One region of the Lysinibacillus sp. UBA6686 genome, then DNA from elsewhere that is predicted to be linked to it. Evidence: riboswitches for the same ligand, from Rfam matches in the RefSeq annotation. Region 1 holds a riboswitch; each other region holds the start of a gene.
The links. A riboswitch is a leader RNA that binds a small molecule or an ion and turns the genes downstream of it on or off. The one in region 1 is predicted to bind thiamine pyrophosphate.
Positions count from the first base shown of each region.

Region 2: another riboswitch for thiamine pyrophosphate. It lies ahead of thiT (energy-coupled thiamine transporter ThiT); the one in region 1 lies ahead of B2R82_RS12275 (ABC transporter substrate-binding protein).
Region 3: another riboswitch for thiamine pyrophosphate. It lies ahead of thiW (energy coupling factor transporter S component ThiW); the one in region 1 lies ahead of B2R82_RS12275 (ABC transporter substrate-binding protein).
Region 4: another riboswitch for thiamine pyrophosphate. It lies ahead of thiC (phosphomethylpyrimidine synthase ThiC); the one in region 1 lies ahead of B2R82_RS12275 (ABC transporter substrate-binding protein).

Region 1 is NZ_DKJS01000046.1:30,692-36,005, reverse strand. Features, by position in the region: gene B2R82_RS12285 (sigma-70 family RNA polymerase sigma factor) at 151-684, shown strand; gene B2R82_RS12280 (hypothetical protein) at 665-1,861, shown strand; TPP riboswitch at 1,927-2,037, shown strand; gene B2R82_RS12275 (ABC transporter substrate-binding protein) at 2,198-3,196, shown strand; gene B2R82_RS12270 (thiamine-binding protein) at 3,198-3,488, shown strand; gene B2R82_RS12265 (ABC transporter permease) at 3,488-4,258, shown strand; gene B2R82_RS12260 (ABC transporter ATP-binding protein) at 4,236-4,985, shown strand; gene B2R82_RS12255 (TatD family hydrolase) at 4,975-5,314, shown strand, end outside.
Region 2 is NZ_DKJS01000041.1:68,551-73,864, forward strand. Features, by position in the region: gene B2R82_RS10510 (GAF domain-containing protein) at 1-734, opposite strand, end outside; gene B2R82_RS10515 (hypothetical protein) at 962-1,087, opposite strand; gene B2R82_RS10520 (DUF4870 domain-containing protein) at 1,143-1,475, opposite strand; TPP riboswitch at 1,601-1,708, shown strand; gene thiT (energy-coupled thiamine transporter ThiT) at 1,827-2,387, shown strand; gene map (type I methionyl aminopeptidase) at 2,587-3,342, shown strand; gene B2R82_RS10535 (hypothetical protein) at 3,362-4,075, opposite strand; gene B2R82_RS10540 (polyphosphate kinase 2 family protein) at 4,274-5,101, shown strand; gene B2R82_RS10545 (GNAT family N-acetyltransferase) at 5,242-5,314, shown strand, end outside.
Region 3 is NZ_DKJS01000022.1:26,384-31,697, forward strand. Features, by position in the region: gene B2R82_RS05440 (vWA domain-containing protein) at 1-518, shown strand, start outside; gene B2R82_RS05445 (VWA domain-containing protein) at 502-3,096, shown strand; gene thiW (energy coupling factor transporter S component ThiW) at 3,224-3,712, opposite strand; TPP riboswitch at 3,826-3,933, opposite strand; gene B2R82_RS05455 (MFS transporter) at 4,009-5,205, opposite strand.
Region 4 is NZ_DKJS01000083.1:59,440-64,753, forward strand. Features, by position in the region: gene B2R82_RS22630 (AEC family transporter) at 1-232, shown strand, start outside; gene B2R82_RS22635 (methyl-accepting chemotaxis protein) at 409-2,160, shown strand; TPP riboswitch at 2,226-2,340, shown strand; gene thiC (phosphomethylpyrimidine synthase ThiC) at 2,479-4,257, shown strand; gene B2R82_RS22645 (catalase) at 4,381-5,314, opposite strand, start outside.

The DNA of each region.
Region 1 (5,314 bases):
AATCGACTTTTTTTAGTTTTAAAGTGCCCTTCTTTAATTGTTATTCAGCACCGGCTAAATAATGCATTAATATAAAATTAATGAAAAGGTGAAACCAACAAGCATTGTGCTTTGTCTAACTTATACAAATTGAAGAAGGGAGGGAATTGCTTGGAGAAACAACAAAGAGATATACATTTACGGGAGGTTATGGATTTATACGGTCATTACTTACTTCGACTAGCTTATACATATGTAAAAAATAAAGAAAGGGCAGAGGATATTGTACAGGAAGTATTCATCCGCTATTACATTCATATGGAGCAATTTGAAGGGCGTTCTAGTGTCAAAACTTACTTATACCGTATGGTCGTCAACGAGTGTCATAATTACTTTAAAAGCTGGGCATATCGGAAAACAGAGTTAACTAGTCTTTTTAAAAAGCAGGAAGCCTCTATTTCAGTGGAATCTCAAATTTTAAAGCAGGAGGAAATGGATGTAATTGCTCACAGCATTACTACATTAGAAACGAAATATCGAGAGGTCCTTTGGCTTTATTACTATGATGAACTATCTATCACCGATATCGCATCCATCTTACAATGTTCAGTTAATACAGTGAAAACAAGGCTAGCAAGGGGGAGAAAACGAGTAGGCATCCAATTAGAAAAGGAGGGATTTTATAATGGAAATGAATTTTCGTAATCGATTAAAGGCTACAATACCAGATCAAATAGCATTAACTCCCCAAAAAAAAGATGAGATTTTAGAGGCTGCTCATGTAAGATTAGAGCAACAGCAAACCCCTGTAAAAAAACATATGTGGAAGCCCGTAGCGGTAGGAATTTCAGCTTTAGCTCTTACGGCCTTATTAAGTTATCCTTTTATAGATGAAATAAAAGAACAATTGGCAATATCGCAAATAACTGAGCAATCCTATGAAGAAATTAGTATCCCTGGTCGATCTGCTAATACATTATCTACAGCTATCTTTGATGATGCAACGAACTCCTTTTATTATTACGAAGGCAATACCATTTATTCCTATGCACTTGATACACATATTGAAAAAGCGGAAGAAACAAGTGAATTCCCTATTTCAAAAATGTTAGTAAATGAAAATTGGCTTGTTTGGATGGCTGATGATAGGAATTCTGTGTTTGTAAAAAATAGAGAAACATTAGAGATCAAAGGCTTTTCTACAAATAATTATATGGATTTCGAAGATGATACGCTACTAACAGAAATATCTGATACAAGGACAGGTGATACCATTTATAGCTTAACAAATCTGCGTACAAACGAGGTAAAACAATATGTAGAACTAAATAAACAATCTTTTGATGGAGTTGCAGTAAGTCCTCCAATTTATCAGGACAATAAGTTGCTCCTTCCAAAAGCCTTTAAAAAAGATGGTGTAGAAACGGTCCGCTTTACGCTCTATGATGTTGGAACGGAAAAAGAAAAACAATATGATTTCCCTTTTAATGGCATACATGACGTGGCACTTACTGATCATAAAATCTACGCTTCCTTTAGAACTGGAGAAAGCTTAGAGACAGGATATGTTGATTTAGTAGATGGCTCCTATCATAAACTTGATGGTAAAAAAGCCCTTACTTTAACAGCCTATCAAAATAATCTTGCTCTTTACGAATGGATACCGAAGGAGGAAAAATATCGCTTTAAATCCTATCAAGTCAAAGAAGATGGTTCATTAACACCGCTTTACGACTTTAAAGATATTTCATTAGTCCTCTTTGAGCCACGATATACTAAGGAAGGAACACTACAGGTATTTGGGATAAATGAAAAGTATCTCACGGAGGATGGAATTCATGAAGCGAAAGATGCTGCAATTAAAATATTTTTACAGCGTTAATATTAAATAGAGCCTTGTCATTTACAGTGAGATATGGGTATAATAATCAACGAAAAGTTCATATGGAAAGAATGTAGGGGGGCTGGTAGTTGCCAGCTGAGATTGTGTCCGTTAGACGCTGACCCTTTGAACCTGATTTGGCTCGTACCAGCGTAGGGAACATCTATTCAAAAAAAAGTAAATTTTTGATATTGATTGACAACGTCTGGGAGAAATCCTGGGCGTTTTTTTGTTAAATGTACATATCTTGGGTGCAGATAATCCATAAATACGCTTTCTTCTGGTTAGAGCATTCCTTCATGAACACTTTCACACTACTTACTGGGAGGATTCAGCATGAAAAAATGGTTATTGGTTCTTATGGCTGCCCTTTTAACATTAGCGGGCTGTAGCGAAAAAGAGGATACCAAAAAGGATGAGCATGCGTTAAAGAAGGTGTCCGTTGTACTTGATTGGATGCCAAATACAAATCATACAGGGCTATATGTTGCTAAGAAATTAGGTTATTTTGAAGAGCAGGGCTTAGATGTTGATATCTTACAACCTGGTGACGCAGGAGCAGATCAGCTTGTAGCATCTGGCAAGGCACAATTTGGCGTAAGCTATCAGGAGGGAATTACACAGGCTCGTGTACAGGGTGTACCTCTAGTATCGATTGCGGCGATTATTCAGCATAATACTTCTGGCTTTGCCTCAATCGCCTCCAAAGGTATTACATCACCGAAGAAATTTGAAGGTAAAACATATGGCGGCTGGGGAGCTCCACTAGAGCAGGCCGTACTACAATCATTAATGCAAACTGAAAATGCAGATATTAATAAATTAGATATTATTAATGCTGGCGATATAGATTTCTTTACAATGATGAAAAAAGATATTGATTTTGCATGGATTTATTATGCTTGGACTGGGATTGAAGCTGAGCTTCGTGGTGAAAAGCTGAACATGCTGTATTTAACAGATTATAGTGACCAACTGGATTATTATACACCCGTTCTTGCTACAAATGAAAAAATGATTAAGGATGATCCAAAGATCGTTGAAGCATTTGTCGCTGCCGTGGCAAAGGGCTATGAATACGCGATCAGTAATCCAGGTGAGGCAGCAGATGTTTTACTTGAGGCAGTACCTGATTTAGATAAAGACCTTGTGCATAAAAGTCAGGAGTGGCTGGCAGATAAATATCAGGATGACGCTGCTCAATGGGGCGAGCAAAAGCTAGCTGTCTGGGAAAACTATGCGAAGTGGATGACTAGTAACAACGTTTTAGAGGGCGAATTTAACGCAGAACAAGCATTTACAAACGACTTTTTACCGAAAAAGGAGACGAAGTAACATGGCAAACTCATTAATCAGTGTACAAATTATTCCGAAAACAGAAAAATATGAAGATGTGATTCCATTTGTCGATGCGGCCATTGCTATTATTGATGCATCAGGCGTGAAATATGAGGTGCATCCTTTAGAAACGACGATGGAAGGGGAGCTGACAACGTTACTACAAATTATAGAACGAATGAATAACAAAATGATAGAGCTTGGGGCTATCAATGTTATTACCCAAGTGAAAATTTTATATCAGCCATCAGGTATTACTATGGATACATTAACGGAGAAATACCAGTGATGAAGCAGGCAATACAAAAGGGAAGGTCGATAATTTTTATCGCCTTCCTCTTATTCATATGGGAGCTAATCGTGCGTTTGGCAGATATCCCGCATTGGTTATTGCCGGCACCAAGTGCTATTTTAGCAGAAGGGGTACGATCGTTTGAAACATTTTTGCCTCATGCCTTCGCAACCGTGCAATTAGCTTTACTAGGACTTACAATTGGCATATGTTGTGGACTAGCAGTTGCTGTGCTCCTACATCGTTTTTCATTTATTCGAGAGCTATTTTATCCCATTCTTATTATGTCACAAAACGTTCCAATACTTGTCCTAGCGCCCTTGTTAATTATTTGGTTTGGCTTTGGTTTATTACCCAAGCTTATCATTATTTGCCTAGTATGCTTTTTTCCGATTGTTATTGCAGCAATGGATGGCTTTCGTCAAACCTCACCAGAGTTGAAGCATTATTTTGAGATGATTGGGGCAACAAAGGCACAAACCTTTTGGAAGCTAGAATGGCCATTTGCATATCCATCTATTTTTTCGGGTATTAAAATTGCCGCTACCTACAGCATTATGGGGGCTGTTATTGCGGAGTGGCTAGGTGCTAAAAAGGGAATTGGGGTCTATATGACATTGGCACAGTCATCATTTCGTACAGATCGTGTGTTTGTTGCCATTTTGGCTATTATATGTTTAAGTTTAGTGTTATTTAGCGCTATTCGACTGCTAGAAAAAATCATTGTGAGGGGGAGAGGATTCCATGCTAAGCGTTCAAAATATTGATAAATCCTTTGATTCTCTTCAGGTCATTCAAGATTTATCCTTTGAGGTTAAGGACGGTGAATTTGTGGCAATCATTGGCCCATCTGGTAGCGGGAAAAGCACACTATTTCAACTAATTGGTGGTGTTTCTTCTATTGATAAGGGAGCCATTTTATTAGATGGTGCAGATATACAGCAGAACAGAGGAACAATTGGCTATATGCCTCAGCAACCCTGTTTACTACCATGGCGAACCATTTTAGAAAATGTCACAATTGTAGAGGAGCTTCAGCAAAAGCCGAATGTGGAACTTGCGAAGGAGTGGTTAGCAAAAGTGGGTCTTGCTTCATTTATAAATGCCTATCCGAATGAACTATCTGGAGGTATGCAACAGCGAGTGTCCTTTATCCGTGCAATCGTTAGTGACAAGCCTATATTATGCTTAGATGAGCCATTTTCTGCACTAGATGAGTTTACGAGAATGGAAATGCAGGCTTGGCTATTATCCATTTGGGAAAAATATCGAAAATCCATTTTATTTGTTACCCATAGTATTGAGGAAGCGCTATTTTTGGCAGATCGGATTATTGTGCTATCAAAACGACCAGCAACAATTAAACAAGAGATAGTTGTTCCTTTTGCACGACCACGTCAGGAGAAAATTCGTCATTCTGAGACATTTACAGCATTAAAAGAACAATTATTTATCTTTTTAAAAGAAGAAAAGGATGATGTTTATGTTGATTGATGCTCATATTCATTTAGATCAGTATCAAGACAACGATATACCCTCTTTACTAGAGGAGGCAGAATATGTTATTGCTGTGAGTATGAATCTTGCATCATGTGAAAAAACGTGGATGCTATCGAAAACCTATAAAAATGTAAAGGCTGCATTTGGCTTTCATCCGGAGCAAGTCTTACCTAGTAAAATGGAAATGGATGCTTTATTTGATTGGATACGTCAACATGCACATGAAATGATAGCAATAGGGGAAGTAGGTTTGCCTTATTATTTAAAGCAAGAAAAATCTATTGATTATCGTCCATATACAGCATTGTTGGAAAGGTTTATTT
Region 2 (5,314 bases), on a different contig from region 1:
ACTTTATCAAGATGCATTGATTTTTGTTCTTTTAAAATGTCAGTAGCAAACTTAGCTGTAGGCGAAGATGCGATAAGTAAATCGTAAAAATCTGTCATAATAGCTACAGACTGGCCAAGTAATGATGCAAGCGTATCAATCATATCGCTTAGTCGACCCCGTGTTAAGGAAACCCGTGTTAAAGCATTATAAATGCGCTTTGAGCGTTCGTTTTGAGTAAATAATTTTGCATTTTCTATCGCAATAGAGGATTGGTTTGCAAATGCTTGTAACATCGTTAAATCGCTATTTTCAAACTGTGTGTCTCCTGAAAAATTGACGATTGTTAATACCCCTATGCATGAGTTACTTTTATCAAGAAGTGGAGCACAAACAGCACTTTTGGGGTAAGTAAAATCACCAACTGCTTTTGTATAGTTTTCTTCATACTGTGGAAATAAATCCGCCATGCTTTCTGTAACATCGCTGCTAGAGTGGAATCTAAATGCTTGTTTTTGGGAAAATACCTTTCCAGTCATCCCTTCATTTGAGGCAAGGTGAATCTTTTTTAAATAAGCCAGGTCATAGCCAATGGCATGCTTGGCAACAAGACGATTAGTTTCTGTATTCAACATAAACAATACCCCTGCATCAGCACCTTCAATTACATGGAGCACCTCACTCATCAGTTTTTCTAATACTTGGTTAATATCGAGTGTTGAAGTTAGAACCTGTGCTGCATTAACCAAGCTCATTAATTGTTTTTCGCTATTTATTTTAAACAACCCCTCATCTGTAGTGCTAAACCCTATTTTAATATAAATCTGCTATACCAAGTATAAGAATGCAGTTATTTGAGGCATAAAAAAATCTGCCATAAAAAAGTAAGCGTTTCAAATCCTAAGGGATTGGAATGACGCTTACCAGTAAAAGAGAGCAGATTTTTAATTTAGATATTTACCTTAAAATGAGTTTAGGGGTATTATTTTTTATAGCTGTCTTTGGAAGAATAAGGGGCTCCTTTCTTCGCGGCAATTACTTTTTTTACAATGGGTATAATGATAGGTGCTAATTTTACGGCGGTTTTGACAACTTTAGATACTTTCATAAAATAACAGCTCCTTTTACTATTAGTTCTACCTTTTTATGTTAGAAATGAAACATTAACGAATAACACGAACAGCTTGCACGATATTCCAAATAACAATCCCTAATGAGACGAGTAAGTAAATGGCAAATGATGCAAACCAAACGATTATAAATGTATTACTACCTGATCCTGGGTCAAAAGTGTTAAAGGATATAGTTGAGAAGACAAAAACAGCAAAGAAGATGATACCAAATACAACTGGGATTAAATGCGAAATAAGTGCTCGAATAGAGTGTCTTTTTACATCACTATCTTTAGAAACAAAGTAAACAATTAACGGCACAATAAAGGGTGCGAAAAAGACGCTAAGATAACTAAAGGCAGATAAAATTTTTTGGTTCTCCATAGTTGTACCTCCTTTTTTAATATTTACGCATGAAAAACAGCAAAGTTTCAAAAAATATTGTGAAATTAGAGTTGTAATCATATCCGTATTTGCGTACAATGAGGTTGTTCAAATAAAAAAGATGTAACGACCACAAGGGGAGCTGATGATGTCAGCTGAGACTAGGCACGTAATGCCTTCACTCTTTGAACCTGTAAGTTAACACTTGCGTAGGGATGTGGATAGAAACCGACACTTGTACGATGTGAGGCTCTGTCCTGGCATTGTTTTTTTTTGCCAGATAGAGTCAAAAAGTAATTTGATTTCTATTCCTGCTCTTGTATCCTACATCGGAACAAAGGAGAGAATAAAATGGACAAAAAAAGACTTTTAATGCTTGTGGAGATTGCGATATTTGCAGCAATTGGTCTTGTGCTAGATCAGATTTCCTTTAAAGTATGGGCACAAGGTGGCTCTGTTAGTCTAGTGATGGTACCAATAATTTTAATAGCCTTCCGTTGGGGGCTTTTGCCTGGACTGACAACGGGCTTTCTTATTGGTGCTATGCAAACAATGTTTGGTCCTACAATTGTACATTGGCTTCAGGGCTTACTCGATTATGGCGTTGCCTTTACGGTAGTCGGCTTGGTAGCAATTGTTCGTCGACCAGTGCTTGAGGCTGCAAATAATCTAAACAAAACGAAAATGGCACTATATATTATTGTAGGAACTGTATTGGCAGGTTTTTTACGCTATGCAGCACATACTATTGCAGGCGCGGTATTTTTCTCAGAGTATGCTGGCGATCAAAATGCATGGATTTATTCAATTATTTATAATGGAACATATATGTTACCAGCAACAGTTTTAACTGCCATTGTCGGTGTTCTATTATTTACAGCAGCACCACAATTAATGCAACGAAAATCATAAATACTCTACCCTTCACAGTAGTGGAGGGTTTTTGGTATTTAGATTTGGCTATTATAAATTTTACTCGCTGTAGAAATATTGTTACATTTCAGCACTTTGCAATTTATGAGGGCATACAATATTTAAAGCGTTTAGCGTTTTATGTCAAACAAGTTATGTTATATTAAAGTGTAGATATTAGATGAAAGGGACGTTATAAATGATTGTAAAAACACAAGAAGAGATTGAAGCCTTTAAAAAAATCGGTCGTATTTGTGCCGAAATTCGTGAAGCAATGAAGGCTGCGACAAAACCTGGTGTAACAACACTTGAACTCGATGAAATTGCCGGTCGTATGTTTACTGAGGCAGGTGCGATTTCTGGACCTAAAGGAGAATATGACTTCCCAGGATATACATGTATCAGTGTCAACGAGGAAGTAGCTCACGGTATTCCCGGAAAACGCGTAATTCAAGAGGGAGACATTGTTAATATTGATGTTTCTGGTTCTTTAAATGGCTACTTTGCAGATACAGGAATTTCATTTGTCGTGGGTGTAGGCTATGAGGATAAAGAAAAACTATGTCGTGTGGCAAAAAGTGCCTTCGATCGCGCAATGACAAAAGTAAAAGCTGGGTCAAAATTAAATCAAATTGGAAAAGCAGTTGAGCGTGAAGCATATGCCAATGACTTAACGGTGATTATGAACCTAACAGGTCATGGCTTAGGTCGTTCCTTACATGATGAGCCAAATCATATTTTAAACTATTATGATGCATGGGATTCTACCATTATGAAAGAGGGCATGGTACTTGCGGTTGAGCCTTTTATCTCAGCAAAGGCAGAGCATATTGTTGAAGCTGGTGATGGCTGGACATTTGTTACACCAGATAAATCACTTGTTGCCCAAATTGAACATTCGATCATTGTGACAAAAGACAAACCAATTATTCTAACTTCATTAGATGAGGCATAATAAAAATCCTGCTACCCAATTATTTTTGGGGGGCAGGATTCTTTTTTATGAAAAGTATACCGACTAATAGTACACCACATAAAAATAATGCAGCTGTTGTTACAAGTAGCTCTTCTAAACCATTATGTAACGCGATTCCAATATAAGCCCAAATAAAAACAGATGGATACATAATATCGAAATGATGGAAGCGCATATGTAATGCGATGGCAACACCAATTGTCAATAAGATGACTGCCCATAGAGGATTGCTAAGACCAAAGCCGTTCCATCCATAAGCTGTTAATGTAAAGCTTGTATCTGTCATCAACATAAATGTCGACCATGCATAGTAAATAGAGAAAGGGATGCGTCCTGTCAATGACTTGTCGCAAAGAGGATATGTATTGTACAGCGAAAACAAACAGAAGACTAAAAGTAATGTACTGCCAAGAGATGCGATAAATAACTCCTGATGCCACACGATTACCGTGGAAATCTGCAATATACATATGCTGCTAAAAAGAACAGTCTGTTTAATTGTTGTCTTTTTAAAATTCATGACTAACCAATAACCAAGTAACATATAAATGACGATCCAAATTACATGACTAACATTAAAAGGTGCAAATACAACAGGAAAACGATTAGAGATGTCTAACGAAGATTGACCATTTATTTGCATGAAAAAGGATGAAAAGGTTAGGATGACTGAGACAATATAAGTGATTGTCATCAAAAAAAATTGAGGCATGTTTTCCTCTCCCTTCATATTAAATTGTATAGGGAAAAGACAAATAAGTATAGGACTGCACTCTTCCCATTATAACGGAAATTCCCAACAATGTATCGCGTTGTTTTGCTGAAATTATCTACAATTTACCATTTGTATAGGCATCTAAATGTTTCTTTAGTACAATAGGATTAATCCAAATAGAAGGAGTGAAATTTAATGGCTCAAAATTTAACCGATTTAGATTTATCTATTGAACTCGATAAAAAAATGTATAAAAAGAAATTAAAAGTACTCCAATATGAAATGTTAAATGCACAACAATTTTTATTAAAAAATAAAATTGGGCTGATTTTAGTATTTGAAGGTATGGATGCAGCAGGTAAGGGAGGGGCCATCAAACGTCTAATTGAACGTGTTGATCCGCGAGGCTATGTGGTACATCCGATTTCTGCTCCTCAGCCCCATGAACTACGCTACAACTATTTACAGCGATTTTGGAGAAAGCTTCCACAGCATGGACAAATCGCTATTTTCGATCGTTCTTGGTATGGACGAGTTTTAGTGGAACGAATTGAAGGCTTTGCAACAAAGAATGAATGGTCTCGAGCTTATGAGGAAATTAATAACTTTGAAAAGATCTTAACAGCAGGGGATTACATAATTATTAAGTTTTGGCTTCATGTCTCAGATGAAGAGCAGCTCAAACGTTTTACTGAACGTGAGCAAAACCCTTATAAGTCTTGGAAATTAACAGAAGAAGATTGGCGTAATCGCGAAAAGTCGCCTCAGTATGTAGAAGCAGCGAATGATATGTTTGAGAAAACAGACAAAAAGAATGCGCCATGGATTTTAGTTGCAGGGGACGATAAAAAATATGCACGTGTGCAGGTGCTACAAGAAACTATTGCGCATATTGAACGCGAAGCACAAAAGCGGGGGCTTCATGTAACAAATGTTTTAGAAAAGGCTCAGTTAGAAGATGAGGAATCTTCAAGCCTTGAAACACTAAATGGTCAATCGAAAAATAAGAAGAAAACAAAATAATGAGGGTAAGATGCTGTGCAAACAATACGAGCTGTTTTAGTTGTAGCAGCATCTTTTTTTACATACAATAAAGTGACTAACTTATTTTTGAGTGAAGCATGGTCCAAGTAAGACAATTATCGGAAGGCTAGTGTGGAGAAATGGTGCTTAAAATTTGGAATTTATTAAGGAAAAAGGGTGGAAATGTGGTATCAATTCGAGGAGAGAAATGCT
Region 3 (5,314 bases), on a different contig from region 1:
AAACAATTGCATCGGTTGGAGATCATCCCTTTATACAACGTTCTCCTAAAGGTGATCTTGTCATATTAGCTGATATTGCAGATACAGATTGGCCTCTGCACCCTTCATTTCCATTATTTTTGTGGAGTGCGGAACAACAACTGTCAGAATCGATTGGTTCACTTGGTATTTTTACGCCGAACGAGCAGCGCGCAGTTGCTTTGAAACAGGGTGATTGGAGTGTATATTCGCAGGACGATCAGTTTTTATCGTCCATAACAAATGGCTTATTAACAGCTCCAATGAAGCCAGGGATTTATACAGCACGTTCAGAAGGTGAAGAAAAGCGCTTAATTGTCCAGCTTCAAGCACAAGAGCGTGTTATCCCAAAAGGAACTAGCTATACATTAGGAGAGCTCAAAGAAAATGGCAAAGAAGAAATAGCAAAAGCTTCACTTGTACCTTGGCTTATTCTTCTTATTTTACTAGTACTTGTAATAGAGTGGGAGGTGCAACGACGACGTGGATTTACGAATTGATATGCCATTAGCATTGTTGCTTTTACTCCCAATATTAATGTATTTTGGTTGGACCTATTGGCGAGAGCGTCAGCGCTTGAAAAAGAGCCACATCACAGTGCTAGGAATTCGTATTCTAGCAGTCATTTGCTTAGTTTTTGCACTTGCAGGTCCTTATATTTTATTACCTATAAAGGAAGAGCAAATATTATTTATGGTAGACCGTTCAGCTTCTATGAATGGCACAGACGGTGAGATGACTAATTTTATAGAGGAAAGTTTACAGTCGAAAAAGGATGAACAGCTTGCAGGGATTTATTCTTTTTCATCAACACTGCAGACAGAAGCAATTTTATCGAAGACATTAAAGGAAGTGCCGAAGTTTACAAACATAGAAGCAACAGATCAAACAAATATTGAACAAAGTCTACAGCTTGCTTCGGGGATTGTTAATTCGAAAAAGGCAACACGATTGGTACTTCTAACAGATGGTAATGAAACAAAGGGCAATGCCTTAGAGTTTGCCTCGAAATTTAAAGGGTCCAATATAAGCGTTGATGTTGTTCCATTTCATCAACCAGTTTCTACAGATGTATCATTGAAAAGCTTTGTAACCCCACAGGTTGCATATGTGGGTGAGCAGCAGCAATTAGTTACAGAAGTTCATGCAACAGCGGCTAATAAAGGTGAGCTTCTATTATATGAAAACGACAAACTTGTTCACCGGGAGGCTGTAGAGCTTGCACAAGGCTCCAATGTATTTACCTATAAACATACCGCTACAGCAGAGGGGCTTGTAAAGTATGAAGCTGTTGTACAGGTAGAGCAGGATGCCATATTTGAAAATAATAAACTAACCAGCATTACAATGGTGCAAAGTGAACCACATTTACTAATTGTTAATGGTTATGATAGCGCATCACCTATAGCAGCCGCTCTTGGTAAACAATCCATTTCCTTTAATGTTGTAGATGCTCAAAGTTTGCCAAATGAGCTTTCAAGTTATCTACAGTACAATGCCATTATTTTTGACAATGTGCCAGGACATTTAGTGGGCGAGGCCAAAATGAATGTGATTGAGCAGGCAGTCAAAAACTTTGGCGTTGGCTTTACGATGGTAGGGGGCGAAAATAGCTTTGGCTTGGGCGGCTATTTTAAAACACCAATTGAAACTTTACTACCTGTTGAAATGGAGATTAAAGGAAAAGAACAATTGCCTTCATTAGGACTGGTAATCGTGCTTGACCGCTCTGGCAGTATGTATGGATCGAAGCTAGAGCTAGCTAAGGAGGCGGCGGCTCGTTCTGTCGAAATGCTACGAGATGAAGATACGCTCGGCTTTATTGCCTTTGATGATCGACCTTGGGAAATTATCGAAACAGGTCCACTTAACAATAAGGAAGAGGCTGTGGATACGATTTTATCCGTAACGCCAGGCGGTGGGACAGAGATTTATGGATCTCTCGCAAGGGCCTATGAAAACTTAGCAGATTTAAAGCTACAGCGTAAGCATATTATTCTATTAACAGATGGACAGTCACAGTCAGGAAATTATGAAGACTTAATCGCTGAAGGAAAAGAGAATGGTGTAACATTATCTACTGTAGCGATTGGACAGGATGCAGATGCCAATTTACTTGAAGCGCTTAGTGAAATGGGTACCGGACGATTCTATGACGTTGTTGATGAGCAGACAATACCTTCTATTTTATCCCGTGAAACGGCAATGATTTCACGCACATATATTGAGGATAATCCCTTCTATCCAACCATCTACAATGCATCTGGTTGGAACACGTTATTTGCAAATGGTGTACCTCAAATGAATGCTTATATTGGAACAACAGCAAAGCAGGGGGCCTCTGTCATTGCTGAAAGCGAGAAAGAGGATCCAGTACTAGCGCAGTGGCAATATGGTCTTGGTAAGACATTTGCCTTTACTTCTGATTCGACAGGTAAATGGACAGGTGACTGGGCAAGATGGCAGGATTGGGGAACGTTTTGGCAAACACTTATTTCACAAATGCTCCCAAGCTATAATGATGTTGCCTACGACGTACGTTTAGAATCGGATGGTTCATTTGTTATTACAGATCCTACCAATGAAGCAGCTTTTTTAGATGTTGTAGCTGTCAATGAAGCAGGAGAAGAACTTGAAACACAGCTTGAGGCTATTTCAGCCTCACAGATTCGGGCAGTTGTGCAAGCGGAGCCAGGGTTAATTTTCTTCCGTATCGCTGATGAAGATCAAGCTATTTTTCAAGCGGGTATAAGTGTACCTTACAGTGCTGAATATGAGTTACGACCTGTAAACGATAAGCTGGTGGAAGAACTGACAAAGCAAACGGGTGGCTCTGTTTTGAAAGAACCGAAGGAGGTATTTCGTGAATTTACGAAGAAAGGCGCAGATCGTCAAAATATAGCAACATGGCTTATATTAGCAGGTATGTTACTGTTCTTCATCGATATTACAATCCGACGCTTTGGCTGGAGCTTCTTTGCTAAGTCGAAGAAAAAAGAGCAGCTTGTTGAAAATAAAACCACACAGGCAGAGGATACAAATGTTGCTCAGCTATTAAAGGGCATGAAGAAAAGATAATTTGGATTAAATGACAGTGCAAAATGATTGATTATTTTGCACTGTTTTTTCGTTTTAAAGTGAAAAGGAAGAAGCTTTCGTTCAAAGGGAAACCCTGCTCAAGAGGGAAATCCTTGCTCTGAAAAATTTAACGAAAATTTTTAATAAGTGCAGTATTTCGTAAACTATTAGCAATTGCTACACCAAAAATAGCACCAATAATACTAGAGGTTAAAAAGGCAGGCATGAAAAACATTGATGCTACGGATGTCCCCATTAAGATATATGCATATGGTACGGCAATGAGGGAGGCGATAATGCCAGTTCCTACTATTTCACCAACGCCCGCTAGCCAAGGCATACCACTGTATTTATAAGCCAGTGCTGCACAAAATGCGCCAATGACACTGCCAGGAATGGCTAATAGGGAGCCTGTCCCTGTTAAAATACGAATAATCGCTGTAGTAAGGGCAATGATAATAGTTGGTATTGGTCCGAGTAGAATGGCACCGATGACATTGATGGCATGTTGTATCGGATAAGCTCGCGCAATCCCTATTGGAATTGAAACGAAGGTAGAACCTGCTATGGCAATTGCCACTAATAAGGCCATGATGGTTAATTTTCGAACTGACATAAGTTACACTCCCTTGAAATATAAAATGAATTGTTATCTCTGCTAAACTGGCAAGCACAAAAAGGCCGCTCCCTGAAAACAATAGGAAGCGGCCTTGCATTTACATATCAAAAAGCAAGATGTCGCCACTTCCCTCCGCTAGTATGAACTAGATCAGGTTCAAAGGGTCCGTATATGGTCATATACGTCTCAGCCTTTTAAAGACTCCCCTAGTGGTAATAATTATTCAATTTCTGTTTAGCATTGTAACAACATAAATGTATCATACTACTAATAATAGTCAATAACTTTTCAGATTATTTGGAATCAGGCTGCATAAGATGCGGCGCTTTTTTCATTGTCCAGATAAGGGCAAGGAAGAAGCAAGCCATTAAAATAATAGCACCAAATATATAAGGGCTATTCATATTCCAATCAAATAAAATACCCGCCAATGCTGGACCAATCATATTGCCAAGACTCATATAAGCATTATTCAGACCTGCTGCAAATCCTTGCTCATTTTCGGCAAGCTTGGAGATCAGTGTGTTAACAGCAGGACGAATTAATGTTGTGGCTGTCGAGAAGATTGTCGCAACAACTAAAATAAGGGCAAACCCAGATACGAATAATATTAAGTAGATCGATATGGCTGCAATAAATAAATTGACTAATACGACCTTCATTTCACCATAACGATTAAAGAGTGGTGTAATAACAAACATTTGTACAACTACACCAAAAGCACCACCCACTACTAAAATAATAGCAATATCCCCAGGTGTATAATGAAACTTTTCTGTAACAAATAATGATAAAGTCGTTTGGAAATTAGCAATTCCGAACGAGAATACCATCATAATAATGAGCATAACAAAGTAAGGCATATGTACTGAACGTACCATTTGTTTCGCGAGATTGTCTTGCTTATGCATTTTTTGTGCTGCGTTTGGTTTGGTAGATGGTAATAAAAAGAACGATAAAATAGAAGCCAAAATAGCCGCAGCTCCAGCTGTATAAAATGGAAAATGTAAGCTAACATGTGATAAGAAACCACCAATACCGGGTCCTATCATAAAGCCAAGAGACATGGCAGCACCAAGCATCCCCATCCCTTTTCCACGTTCTTCATATGTTGTAACATCTGCGACAAATGCCATAATAGGAGGTGCCACAAAGGCTGATCCAAGGCCACCTAAAAAGCGTGCTAAGAAGAGCATCCACACTTCTGTAGAAAGTCCAAAGCCGATTTGAGCAAGTCCTGTTAGTATAAGTCCGAAAATAATAAGATTTTTTCGACCATACTGATCCGAAAGATTCCCAGCAATTGGAGAAAAAACGAATTGAGCGAAGGCGAACGTTGCAATAAGCATACCTAGAACTTGTCCTGCAGCACCAAATATTCTTAAATACTCGGGCATTACAGGAATAATAATCCCAATACTCCCCATTGCGATAAACATATTAAACATTAAAATATACAAAGCCGCCTTATTGGACTTCTGCTGGGTCATCGAATACCCCCCTTTTTCTAATCAAATATAGTACAGTCTATCACAAAGAAAAATGGTTTGCTAATAGTTAGGATTACACGAAATAGTGGACCAATGGTTTATTCTTAAA
Region 4 (5,314 bases), on a different contig from region 1:
GGGACCAGCAGTTGCTTTATTCATTATTTATATACTCGGTCTAGATGGGGTAGTGGCACAATCATTATTTATTGCTAGCGCTTTTCCAACATCCCGAAATAGTTCTAGTTTAGCATTAGAATATGATATCGAATCAGCAACAGCCGCACAAACTGTTTTATTTTCAACAATAGTGAGCTGTATTACAGTAACAATCGTTATTTATCTAGCAGAATTATTATTTCTTTCATAACATATGACGTAAAAAAAGGAATAGGCTTATGGCTTATTGCTTTTTTTTATGCTCCAAAAGTAAAATGAAGAAAAATACTAGAAAATAAAAGTGTTTTTGTAATTTATTGTAATTTTAAATATATACATAGGGTAAATAGGTACTAAATAATAATATTCAAAGGGGTGTTCATAGCTTTGCGTAAAGGTATGGAGTTATGGAAAAAATTTATCATCTTATTAGTAGCTATTATGATTGTTTTTAGTGTTGCTCTAGGTCTTATTGTCTATAAAAGTACAAAAAATATAGTGGAGTTGACGTTAAAAGAGAATAGTATGATTCTAGCAAGAAATGTCGTGAACCAGCTTGATTCAGAGAGGTATGGGCAGCTAGTTAAAAATCCAGAGAACCGTTCACTGTATCTTGATTTACAGAAGGAGCTTACGACAATACTGAAAACCAATTATGTAACGTATATTTATGTATTCAAGGGAACACCTGATGGTAAACAATCGATGGTGCTGGTGGATGCAGGAGATTTAAATAGTAAGGAAACCTATCAAATTGGAGATATTATAGAGGATATACCGTATGAAAGTGTTGTAAAAACAATTTCTAATAATGAGGATGGCTTTAGTGAGTTTGTTTCTGTAGAGGGATGGGGAGATTTTATTTCTGCTTATGCTCCTGTCAGAGCAGAAAATGGTGAAATTGTTGCATATGTTGGATTAGATATTGAGAGCTCCATTATTTACGGCATTCAAAAATCTGCTGTAACGAAGTACTTGCCTATACTTTTAGGCATAGTCATTTTATTGAGTGTCGTTATGATGACTACATTGTATTTGTATATGCGAAAATCATTGAAGCCAATATTTATCATGAAACGAGCAACAATAGCTTTTACAGATGGGAATATGGCAGAAGCTCAACAAATATTGGATGAAATAAGCTTTGAATCGAATGATGATATTTCAGATTTTAGTAGCAAATTTAAAGAGATGATGCAATCCATGTATCAAATAATATTTAATCTTTCGGGGATTGGCACAGATATATCTAAGGCCACTGATAGTTTACAGGAGGTAGGGGATAATGTGCAGCACTCAAGCAACAAGCTGATTGAAAGTGCAGGGGGAATAGAGGAGAGTGTGGATCGACAAAGAGACTTAGCGACACACTCCTTTAAAACAATTGAAGAAATGACGGCAGGAATTATGCAGATTTCAGACTCTGTTTCTTCTGTTATGAAAAGCTCCTCCAATACAGCCAATCTTATGAAGCACAGTCAATCTGAAGCGGCAATGATTACAGCCCGCATGAATGGCGTGGCAGATTTGGTAACGCATACGGCAAAAAATGTGAATGTTCTTGGTGAAAGATATAGTACAATTGAAAAAATGATAGGTGTTATTCAAAGTATTGCGGATCAAACAAATTTATTGGCTTTAAATGCGGCGATTGAGGCAGCAAGAGCAGGTGAGCATGGCAAAGGCTTTGCAATTGTCGCAGAAGAGGTGAAAAAGCTGGCAGAGATGACAAAGCTGTCAGCAGAAGATATTCGTCAGCATATATATGAATTTAAAATCGTGACAGAAATGGTTTTAAAAGAAATGGACCATAGTACTGTTGAAGTTAAAGAGGGAGCCCATTTGGTAATGGCCATTAGTGATGAGTTAGATCATTTGTTTGAAGCAGTAAAAGTAGTGGAGGTAGATGTACAAAATGTTTTTGAGGTTACAAACACAATGTCTAAAAACACGAACGTTGTCTTAACGGCATTAGAGCAAACGAATGAGGCATCTAAAGCTGTTATGTTAGAAACAAAGGAAGTAGCGGATGCATCAAAGTTACAAGAATCAACATTGAGCCAGCTAAGTAGTACGATTCATGAATTAACGGAGCAGGTAAAGCGTTTAGAGTTTATGAAGCAAAAATATAAACTCTGAAGGAAAAAATAGTAATGAAGCTTCCATCTCTTAGCAATATCTGTTACACTAGCATCAAACTTAATAGCATTGACTAGGGGAGTCTGATGAGTCAGGCTGAGAGGGAAACGCATAGAGGTTTCTTGACCCTTTGGACCTGATCTGGCTCATACCAGCGTGGGAAAGTTAAGAAATTATTGCGTGCTCTTTATAATGCGATAATTATACCTTTTACAATCATAGCCGGATCCAAAATTTTTTGGATTCGGTTTTTATTTTTGTTGGGGTGAGCTAGATTCGGTCCTTGTATGAATTTTCTATAAGGGAGAGAAGTAGGTCATGACAACAGTTAGCGAAAAGAACATTACGATTATGTCGAGCTTTGAGGGGAGTAAAAAGGTTTATGTAGAGGGTTCGAGACCAGATATTTTGGTACCGATGCGTGAAATTGCATTAAGTCCAACGACAGGAAGCTTTGGAGAAGAGAAAAATGCTCCAGTTCGTGTATATGATACGAGCGGTCCATATACTAACCCTGCCTATAAGGTAGATATTACGAGGGGCTTACCAGCGTTGCGAAGTAAATGGATTAGAGAGCGAGGGGATGTTGAGGAGTATGTAGGGCGAACTATTAAACCAGAGGATAATGGCTTCCGCAATGCTGATGATCCACGTATTCAAGAAAACGTTTTTCCTGAGCTATCTAGGAAACCTATACGTGCGAAAAAGGGGAGAAATATCACACAGCTTCATTATGCACGAAAGGGAATTATAACACCGGAAATGGAGTTTGTAGCGATTCGTGAAAATATGGAACCAGAATTTGTTCGCGCTGAAATTGCAGCGGGGCGAGCGATTATGCCTTCTAATATTAATCATCCTGAAGCTGAGCCAATGATTATAGGACGTAGCTTCCATGTGAAAATTAATGCTAATATTGGGAATTCAGCAGTATCATCTTCTATTGCAGAAGAGGTGGAGAAAATGACTTGGGCAACACGCTGGGGTGCTGATAATATAATGGATTTATCGACTGGTAAGCACATTCATACGACGCGTGAATGGATTATCCGTAATGCTGCGGTGCCAGTTGGAACAGTGCCAATTTACCAAGCACTTGAAAAGGTAAACGGTGTAGCTGAGGATTTAACATGGGAGGTGTATCGTGATACGTTAATCGAGCAGGCAGAGCAAGGCGTCGATTACTTTACGATTCATGCAGGCGTACTGTTGCGTTATGTGCCACTAACAGCAAATCGTGTGACAGGCATTGTGTCACGCGGAGGTTCAATTATGGCGCAATGGTGCTTATATCATCATCAAGAGAACTTTTTATATACACATTTTGAAGAAATCTGTGAAATCATGAAAACATATGATGTTGCCTTCTCGTTAGGGGATGGCTTACGTCCTGGATCGATTGCAGATGCTAATGACGAGGCACAGTTTGCAGAGCTTGAAACGTTAGGAGAATTAACACAGATTGCCTGGAAGCATGATGTACAGGTGATGGTGGAGGGGCCAGGCCACGTGCCAATGCATTTGATTAAAGAAAATATGGACAAGCAATTAGAGGTGTGCAAGGAGGCTCCGTTCTATACTTTAGGACCACTGACAACAGATATTGCACCTGGCTATGATCATATTACATCTGCTATTGGTGCGGCAATGATAGGTTGGTTTGGTACGGCAATGCTATGCTACGTGACACCAAAAGAGCATCTGGGCTTACCAAATCGAGAGGACGTTCGTGTAGGGGTGATTACGTATAAAATTGCTGCACACGCGGCTGATTTAGCGAAGGGACATCCTGGAGCACAGCAGCGAGATGATGCACTTTCAAAGGCACGTTTTGAATTCCGTTGGCGCGATCAATTCAACCTGTCTTTAGATCCAGAGCGTGCAGTTGAATACCATGATGAAACATTACCAGCAGAGGGGGCAAAAACTGCGCACTTCTGTTCAATGTGTGGGCCTAAGTTCTGTAGTATGAGAATCTCGCAGGATATTCGTAATTATGCAAAAGAAAAAGATTTAAATACGACAGAGGCAATTCATCAAGGGATGCAGGAAAAGGCAGAGGAATTTAAGAAAGCAGGCAGTCAGATTTATCAATAATAATGTAATGAAGGTTTGTGTTTATTTAGGCACAAACCTTTTTCGTTGAATAAAAAACTCCATGTGAAGTGTGGCTCACATGGAGTTAAAGTTGGATTTGGATATCAATAATAGATGGAAGAATTAAACGTTAGATGGTTGTTTCACGTATGGATTAGAAAGATCCATACCTTCTAAAGAAAGACCCATTGCTTTTGCTACACCCTCACCATATGCTGGATCAGCTAAATAGCAGTGAAGAATGTGGCGACGTTTGATGAACTCTTCAACAGGTGCCATATCATTTGCTGTATTTTCGAATAGGCGTTGTTGTTCTTCTGCAGTCATAAGGCGGAATAGTTTCCCTGGTTGCTCGAAGTAGTTGTTATCATCTTCACGGAAGTCATGGATACCTGCGTTACCATCAATGCGTAATTCAGGCTCTTTATAGTCTAAGTTATGCTCCCATTCGCCGTAGCTATTTGGTTCATAGCCTAAAGTTGAACCAAGGTTGCCGTCAAAACGCATAGCGCCATCACGATGGAAAGTACGGAATGGACATTTTGGGGCGTTTACTGGAAGCATATAATGATTTACACCTAGGCGGTAGCGTTGTGCATCTGCATAAGCAAAGATTCGTCCTTGTAACATTTTATCTGGTGAGAAGCTAATACCGGGAACAATGTTTGATGGAGCGAATGCAGCTTGCTCAACCTCAGCAAAATAGTTGTCTGGGTTTTTATTTAATTCGAATTCACCTACAGGAATTAATGGGAAATCTTTTTTATACCATACTTTTGTTAAATCAAATGGGTTATATGGTAGTTCGCGAGCTTGTTCCTCAGTCATTACCTGAATGTACATTTTCCATTTAGGGAAATCACCTTGCTCAATAGCACCATATAAATCACGTTGTGAAGATTCACGGTCTTTACCGACTACTTCCTCTGCTTCAGCACCTGTTAAATTTTTAATGCCTTGCTCTGTGCGGAAGTGGAATTTTACCCATACACGCTCATTTTCAGCATTGATAAAGCTATACGTGTGAGAACCAAAACCATGCATATTTCGGTAACCA